2 regions of the Sinorhizobium sp. GQ132 genome follow, and region 1 is predicted to be linked to the other one. Evidence: riboswitches for the same ligand, from Rfam matches in the RefSeq annotation. Region 1 holds a riboswitch; the other holds the start of a gene.
The links. A riboswitch is a leader RNA that binds a small molecule or an ion and turns the genes downstream of it on or off. The one in region 1 is predicted to bind cobalamin.

Region 1 (4,212 bases):
TTTGGGTGAGTATCTGCCGCCGCCGTTCGACCACCGCGGCTACGACTTTTCGCAGGTGATCGACCATATGGCCTATGGCACGGAAGGCATCTACGGCATCCCGACCTTCGTCTCCTCGACCTATATTTTCCTTTTCATCCTGTTTGGCGCCTTCCTCGAAAAGGCCGGCATGATCCGGCTCTTCAACGATGTCTCGTTGAGTTTGGTCGGCGACAGGCGCGGCGGAGCCGCGAAGGTGGCGATCATTTCTTCGGGCCTGATGGGCACCATTTCGGGCTCCGGCGTCGCGAATGTCGTCACGACCGGGCAGTTCACCATCCCGCTGATGAAAAAGTTCGGCTATCGGGCGGCCTTTGCAGGCGGCGTCGAGGCAACGGCCTCGATGGGCGGGCAGATCATGCCGCCTGTCATGGGCGCGGTCGCCTTCATCATGGCCGAGACGCTCGGCGTCGAATATTACGAGATCGTCAAGGCGGCGGTCATACCGGCGATCCTCTATTTCGCGTCGGCCTTCTGGATCGTCCATCTCGAAGCCGGCAAGTACGGGCTGCTCGGCCTGCCCAAGGACCAGCTGCCTTCGGCCAAGGCGGCAATCCTCGAACAATGGCATCTGATCCTGCCGCTCGCCGCGCTCGTCTGGCTGCTGTTCTCCGGCTATACGCCGCTTTTCGCCGGTACGGTCGGCCTCGCCTTCACCGGCCTTCTGATCCTCGGCAGTTCGCTCGCGCTCGGCCTTCCCGCCGGTGTCATACGCATCATCTTCTGGGTCGGCCTCGGGCTGGTGGCGGCCGCCTTCTTCCAGTTCGGCATCGGCATGATCGTCGCAGCGCTGGCGCTGCTGATTGCCGGCAACGCCTTCCTGAAGGGCGGCCGGGAGACCCTGGTGATATGTCGAGACGCGCTTGCCGAAGGGGCGAAGACGGCCCTTCCTGTGGCGATCGCCTGCGCGCTCGTCGGCGTGATCATCGGTACGATGACGCTGACCGGAGCGGCCAATACCTTCGGCCAGTTCATCGTCTCGGTCGGGGGCAAAAGCCTGTTTCTGTCGCTGCTTCTGACGATGGTCACCTGCCTCGTGCTCGGCATGGGCATACCGACGATCCCGAACTACATCATCACCTCGTCGATCGCCGGGCCCGCGCTTCTGGAACTCGGGGTACCGCTTATCGTCAGCCACATGTTCGTCTTCTATTTCGGGATTCTTGCCGACCTGACCCCTCCGGTGGCGCTCGCCTGCTTCGCGGCAGCACCGATCGCGCGTGAAGGCGGGCTGAAGATCTCGATCCAGGCGATCAAGGTGGCGGCGGCCGGGTTCGTCATCCCGTTCATGGCCGTTTATTCGCCGGCGCTGATGCTGCAGGATGGCGGCGCGATGGCCGCATCGGTGGGCTATCCGGTTGCCGTCGCCTATATCGTCGTCAAGACCGGTCTGGCGATCGCGCTCTGGGGTGCCGCCGTGGTGGGCTTCGCCGCAGTCCGGCTCGGGGTTTTCGAGCGGGTGCTCGCGGCCGCGGCCGCCTTCACGTTGCTGGCGGCGCTGCCGATCACCGATGAGGTTGGCTTCGCACTCTCCGCGGTCTTCGCCTTCGTGACCTGGCGGCGCGCCCGCCAAGCTGGCCGGCAGACGGCGAAAACGGCATGAGCGCGCTGGCCTGCATCATCGGCGGCAAGGCTGTCGCCGTTGCTGCGGGCGTCTTCACCCTTGGCTGGACCCATTCGGTCGAGAAGACCGAATGGCAGGAGCGTTGGGCCGTCACGGCCGAGGGTCTCGTTCTCGAGGAGGCGCGCGTGCAGGGTTCGGGGGCGGGAATGGAGCCGGGAGACAATGCCCGTCGCCAGGGCCGCTGGTGGGTCTGGAAGCCCGACCTGCCGCCGCTTCCCGAGCTGGTCCTGGCCGCCTCCGGAGCGACCGTCTCCGGCTGGACGCTTTGCGACACCGGCGGCTGCCGCGAACTCGCGGCGCAAAGCCGGGAACCAATCGTCCTGCGGCCATGCGATGGCCCAAAGCCATAATGGCCGATGCCGATCTGGCGGCACCGGTTGAAGGCTCATCGGAACGGTCCGGTGCGCTTATGAAATGTTATTACATAACTTTTTGTTGACGAGCGTAATAACATAACATATTGAACCCCTGTGCAGCGGCGTCGCGTTTCACCTTGACCGGAGGCTGCATTCTAAATTAACTGAGCCTGACGGTTCCCCTACCCGTGAGGTGGAGGGGATTAATAGGGAACACGGTGCGGACGACCCAAGAGGGACCAAAACCGTGGCTGCCCCCGCAACTGTAAGCGGATCGTCGTTCATCCTCGTGGCGCCCAGGCGCCAGCCACTGCGCGTTGCGCGGGAAGGCAGATGAGCGATTTCTGTCCGTGAGCCAGGAGACCTGCCGTCAAATCAGATCCAACGTCACGGGCGGGGATGCCCGGAACAGGAGCAAGCCATGACCATCTTTCGCGCCTTGCGGCGCACGCTTTCGTCAGTTTCCCCGAGATCCAGCCGTCACACGTCCGATCGAACCCGATCGGCAGACTGACGATCACGGCCGCATAGCGGCCTCACATTCGGGGACCATTCATGAACAGCTTTTGGAAACGACCGCTCATTGTCGGTCTCATCACCTTTTCCGCAGGCGCAGCGGCTCTTGACCGTCCCGCCTTCGCTGCCGAGACGATCTATCCGCTGACACTCGAGAACTGTGGACGGCAGATCACCTTCGACAAGACGCCGACGCGCACCGTCTCGATCGGCCAGAGCAGCACCGAGATCCTCTATCTGCTCGGCCTTGCGGACAAGGTCGCCGGCACCGCCCTCTGGGTCGGCCCCGTCCTTGAAGGTTACGAGGAGGTCAACGCCAAGGTCGAGCGCCTGGCAGACAACGATCCGAGCTTCGAAAGCGTGCTTGCCAAGAAGCCGGACATGGTGGCGGTGCAATTTCAGTGGCAGGTCGGCCCGGAAGGCGTGGTTGCGCGGCCGGAGCAGTTCGAGGAGCTCGGCATTCCGGTCTACACATCGCCTTCGGATTGCACCGGCAAGGAGAATTCGGCGGCGAGCGACGGCGTGCGCCGGCAGGTCTTCACCATGGATCTCGTCTATCGGGAAATTCGCGAGCTGGCGCAGATTTACGATGTTCAGGACAAGGGCGAGAAGGTCGTGGCCGAGCTGAAAAGCCGAGAAGAGGCGGCGCGCGCCAAGGTCGCCTCGGCCGGGGACAAACTCTCGGCGGTCTTCTGGTTCTCCAGCGCTGCCGATGCCGACCCCTATGTCGCCGGCAGGAACGGCGCGCCCGGCTACATAATGGCGGCCCTCGGCATCGAAAACATCATCGACACTGAAGACGAATGGCCGACGGTCGGCTGGGAAACCATCGCCAAGTCCGAGCCGACCATGATCGTTGCCGGCTCGATGGAGCGTCGACGCTATCCGCTCGACAGCCTCGACGCCAAACTCGAATTCCTGAAGACCGATCCCGTGGCGAGCCTCATGCCGGCAGTCGCCAAAGGCTATGTGTTCGACATGGATGCGCAGGCGATGAACCCGACGATCCGTACGATCGAAGGCATCGAAGCGCTGGCGGATGCCATCGTCGAAGCCGGACTTGCCCCCAAGGCTGGGCCGGCTTCCAAGGGTGGGTTCGGCAAGTGAGCCGCGTGCTGACTCTGGCCGGGCGAACGGGGACGGGACGCGTCGGCGCGGCTATCGCCGCGCTCGTGATCCTGTTCTCGGCGCTCTGGATGGGCGCTGCGATCGGCGAGACGGCGATCCCGTTCAAGACCGTTGCGCAGGCGGTCGCGAATCGGCTGTGGAACGCCGGCTATCCGCTGGCCCCGATCGACGAGGGCATCATCTGGAGCTACCGACTGAGCCGGGCGGTCGTGGCCGCTTCCTGCGGGGCGGCGCTTGCGCTCTCCGGCGCCGTGCTGCAATCGCTGCTGCGCAATCCGCTCGCCGATCCCTATATTCTCGGCATCTCCGCCGGCGCCTCGACAGGCGCGGTCAGCGTCGCCATCCTCGGTGTGGGTGCCGGGATGCTGACGCTGCCGCTCGGCGCCTTCATCGGCGCGCTGGTCGCTTTCCTCCTGGTGAGCCTGCTGGCGGTGAAGGCCGGCCGCGGCACCGCGGCGATCATCCTGGCAGGTGTGGCGGGGTCACAGCTCTTCAACGCACTGACCTCTTTCATCGTCACCAAGGCGGCCACGGCCGAGCAGGCGCGCG
Region 2 (4,212 bases), on a different contig from region 1:
CCCGGCTGCGGCATCCGGCGTTTGCGAGCGGCTGAGCGCCCGCCTCGCCGGCCTTCCCACGGGTTTCACGACGAATGCCAGCCTGCGCGATTTTACAGGTGCGGTCTCCCGCCAGAACATCGAGCTGCGACGCGCAAAGAACGATCGCCGCCGAATGGAATGCAGCAGCGACAGCGTCGTCATTATCGGCGGCGATGACGAGGCGGCTTGCGCCGAACTCGATGGGACGATCGCGCGGATGGAGGAGAATCTGCGGCAACTCAAGGCGCAGCGCAGGCATCTGATCGGCGGTGGAGACGACGACGTTCGGCGGCGTATCCTCGCTGCAATGGAACTCAACGACTGCTCGGGGGTGCGCGAGGCCTGGGATACCGGAAGCGCCGAAGGCGAGTTTGCGAGCGCCGCCGCCCGGGAAACGGAGGTTCACCGGAACATCCTGAGGGACCTGCCGCCGGACAGCGATGCCTATCCGCTTCTGCTCGACGCCCCCGGGGCAGAGCTTCCGCTCATGGAGCCCGATTTCGTCGGCAGCCTCAGAACCATGTGCGTACGAACATGCGATGGCGCCTTCTTTCCCATCTCCTCGCATGCCACGCCGGCGGACTTCGGTCGCGACGCCGATCTCTGCCGCGCGCGCTGCCCGGGTGCGGAGACGGAGCTCTATTACCATGTGCTCGCAACGGAAGAAGCGGACCGGATGGTTTCGGCAACGACCGGCCGGCCCTACACCGACCTCCCAACGGCCTTTGCCTACCGGGCGCGCGGTGTCGGCTCACCGGGCATCTGTGGCTGCGGAATCCCGGATTCCGCAACGGATGCCAACAGGCAAAAGACAGGCTCTGCCGGAAAGCTCACCGCCGTCAGCCCATCGGTCATTACCATCGGCAGCGAGAGAAAGGCGCCGCCCAAGCCGGTAGAAGAGCGACCCTACGACCCGACCAAAAACAAGGTCCGCATCGTCGGTCCGACTTTCCTTCCGCAGGAAGAGAGCGCGATCGACCTCAAGCATCCGCTTGGGCCGCGATACCAGCCGCTGCAGGACAATTGACAGGCGCCGTTGCGAGCATTCTGCGAGAATCACGCATGTTCTTGATCCAGAGCCCGTTAGGGAGCGACCTTTGCGCGTCTGATAAGACGCGCGGCGCTGTGGGAAACTTTTCGGAGGACTGCAATCTCTCCTCACCTCATCCCTGTACTCGTCACAGGGATGAGAGCAGCGCCGCGTCTGCGGCGCGGGAAGGGTTCTTTCAGCCCAAGGACTTGGTCTGGCTGGATTCCTGTGACAAGCACAGGAATGAGGGTATCGAACAAACCGCGTCGGCCTTAGATCGACCCTAACATCGTGATCTAACGGACACCCCAGCCTTCCTCGAAAACGAGATCTTCGAGCGGCAAGCGCTGCCGCCAGCCCTTCGCGGCGAGTTCCGGCTCCTGGTACAGCTTGTCGACGAAACCCAGGCAAAGCCAGGCAACGATTTCGATATGCTCCGGAATCCCGAGAATCGCCTTGATTTCCCTCTCATGGAAAATGCTGACCCAGCCGACGCCCACCCCTTCGGCGCGCGCGGCAAGCCAGAGGTTCTGGACGGCGCAAACGGTCGAGTACAGATCCATCTGCGGATTATGGGTGCGGCCCAGGACGACCGCTCCGCCGCGCGTCCGGTCGCAGGTCACGCAAATGCTGAGCGGCGCCTTGCGAATGCCTTCGAGCTTCAGCGAGCGATACTTCGCCTGCCTTTCGCCGGAAAACATCTCTGCGGCCTCGTCATTGGCGCGCTGGAATGCCTGCCAGACTTTCTCCCGCGTCTCGTCCTGTCGCACGAGCACGAAGTTCCAGGGTTGCATGAAGCCGACGGACGGCGCCTGGTGCGCCGCAGCGAGCAGTCGCGCGACCAGATCCTCAGGCAGTGGTTCGGGCAGGAATTCGTCGCGCACGTCGCGGCGCGTCTCTATGGCACGATAGACGGCGGCGCGCTCGTCCGGCGAAAAAGCTCCGGCCGCCGCAAGGCAGCCGTTCTGGTCAGGCAGCATCGTTCGATCCCCAACAATGCGGAAACCTCCCGCCGTCCGCGCGGGGCCGGTCTATCTCGCCAGGCCGGTCTTCTGACTTCGGATCATCCGTTCGCGCCGCCTTCCCGAATCACGTGAAGATTCAGTGGCAAAGGTCTGAAAAGATTCAGACCGACTTGGCGCGAACGTCCCCGTCACAGCGCTGGGCACGTGCCGGAACTGCACCGGCTTCCCGATTCTCCCGCCTTCGCGGGCACCTGACGGCGGCATATGGCCATAGCTCCCCTCGAAACGCAAGGCGAGCAAGAGGGGAGCTTCAGAGCGGTGCCTCCGGATGAGGCGAGGCGTCATAGGCACCCCAGATCGACTGATCGAAGCAGATGACGGAACCCGTCATGAGGCCGGATTCTGCCGATGAGAGATAGGCGCAGGCACGCGCGACCTCGGCCGGGTCTACGAGCCTGCCGAAGGGCTGGCTCGCCGCCGCCTTTTCCAGCCAGTTCGCCGGCGCATCGTGATATTCGCGCTGGATCCGGTCTTCGCCTTCCGAGGCCATCCAGCCGATGTTGAGGCCGTTGACCCGTATCCGGTTGCGCAGGACGGCATAGGCGGTGTTCCTGGTCAGCGTCTCCAGCGCCCCCTTCGACGCACAATAGGCTGTGATGAAGGGCTGGCCCGCCTTCGCCGACATGGAGCCGATATTGACGATCGTGCCCTCCGTCTTCTCGCGCCGCATCACCTTTATCACCTCCTGCATCAGGAAGAATGGCGCGCGCGCATTGACCGCGAACATCCGGTCGAAGAGTTCCGGGCTGGTGTCGAGGATCGTGCCCCGGTCGGTAATCGCTGCGGCGTTGACGAGCGCATCGACCCGGCCGAAAGTGCGGTCGCAGGCCGCGACGACCGTTCGGGCGTCCTCCACCCGCTCAAGATCCGCCGGCACGTAGACGACCTTCGAACCGGTCGCCGCGGCGATCTCGGCAGCTTTCGCCTCGCCCTTCGCCGCGTTGCGCCCGCAAATCACGATGCCGGCGGCGCCACGTTCGGCAAAGAGTGCGGCAATCGCGGCACCGAGCCCCTGCGTGCCACCGGTCACGATGGCGATCTTCCCGTCCAGTCGTGCGTGGTCCGTGCTCATCCTGTTCCTCCCTTTGATATGTTGGTGAATATGGCTTCGTGACCGTGCATTGAGCCAGGTGGTTTAGCTTAGCTTTCTCGCCGCCTGATCGGCCAGCGCCTCGGCAAACGCTTCGGCACTCCATTCGCCGGCAAGCGCTTGGTGCATCAGCTGCGCCTGCGTCCTGGGCGCCAGACCGCCAACCGGCGGATCACGATCGAGATTGGTCGGGAATGAATAACCTTCGGCGCACGCGGCAACCGCATGGGCAATTTCGTCCTGCGTGAGCTTGCCGCCGGCCGCAAGGACTTTCAGAGCCGGAAAGAGCACGGCGCACATGTGTTCGCGATCCACCGTTTCCATCGCCCTGCCGAAGGCGGAGGATACCTGCAGAAGATTGGCCACACGCTTGATTCCCGCAGACCGGTTGCTGCCCGCGGCGTGGAAAAGTGCCGGGTTGAAGAATACGATATCGCCCTTCTCCAGCGGCAATTGCACATGGTTCTCTTCGAAATAGGCGCGGAACTCCGGCCGTCTCAAAGCGAGATATCCGGGCAGATACGTCTGGCTATAGGGCAGGAACAGGGTTGGCCCGCTTTCGACCGGCATGTCGCAGTGAGCGACCGCGCCCTGGAGCGTCAGGACCGGCGAGAGCCTGTGCACATGCGCCGGATACTGCTCTATGACGGCCGAGGTCTGGAAGCCCAGATGGTAGTCGCGATGCGGCGATTGAGACGCGCCGCCCGGATTGACGCGATTGACCTGCGCCGTCATCTGGTAGCTCGGACCAAGCCATGCCTCACTGACGAGCGCAATGATGGCGTTGGCGTAGTAGGCGGCGAAATTCTCAGGGTTCTTCAGGCAGTGCTTTTCCAGAGAATTCCAGATCCGGTCGTTGGCGCCGGGCTTGGCGAAATGATCGCCGCCGCCGCTGTTGGTGCGGTGCTGCTCCTCGATAATCTCATCGAAGATGCGGCTCGCTTCGTCGACCACATGCGTATCGGTGAAGGCACGCTTGAAGACCGCGACGCCCGGCCCCGTCGCGAGCACATCGCAGATCTCCGCAAGCACCGACCGCCTGCCGT

Region 2: another riboswitch for cobalamin. It lies ahead of bluB (5,6-dimethylbenzimidazole synthase); the one in region 1 lies ahead of AC6CIG_RS03550 (ABC transporter substrate-binding protein).

What each region holds. Positions count from the first base shown of each region.
Region 1 covers NZ_JCAXDX010000001.1:783,764-787,975, forward strand. Annotated here, with positions in the region: gene AC6CIG_RS03540 (TRAP transporter permease) at 1-1,642, shown strand, start outside; gene AC6CIG_RS03545 (DUF1850 domain-containing protein) at 1,639-2,013, shown strand; cobalamin riboswitch at 2,176-2,405, shown strand; gene AC6CIG_RS03550 (ABC transporter substrate-binding protein) at 2,575-3,642, shown strand; gene AC6CIG_RS03555 (FecCD family ABC transporter permease) at 3,639-4,212, shown strand, end outside.
Region 2 covers NZ_JCAXDX010000002.1:744,977-749,188, reverse strand. Annotated here, with positions in the region: gene AC6CIG_RS07650 (DUF2865 domain-containing protein) at 1-1,048, shown strand, start outside; gene bluB (5,6-dimethylbenzimidazole synthase) at 1,348-2,031, opposite strand; cobalamin riboswitch at 2,077-2,286, opposite strand; gene AC6CIG_RS07640 (SDR family oxidoreductase) at 2,327-3,148, opposite strand; gene AC6CIG_RS07635 (phytanoyl-CoA dioxygenase family protein) at 3,212-4,212, opposite strand, start outside.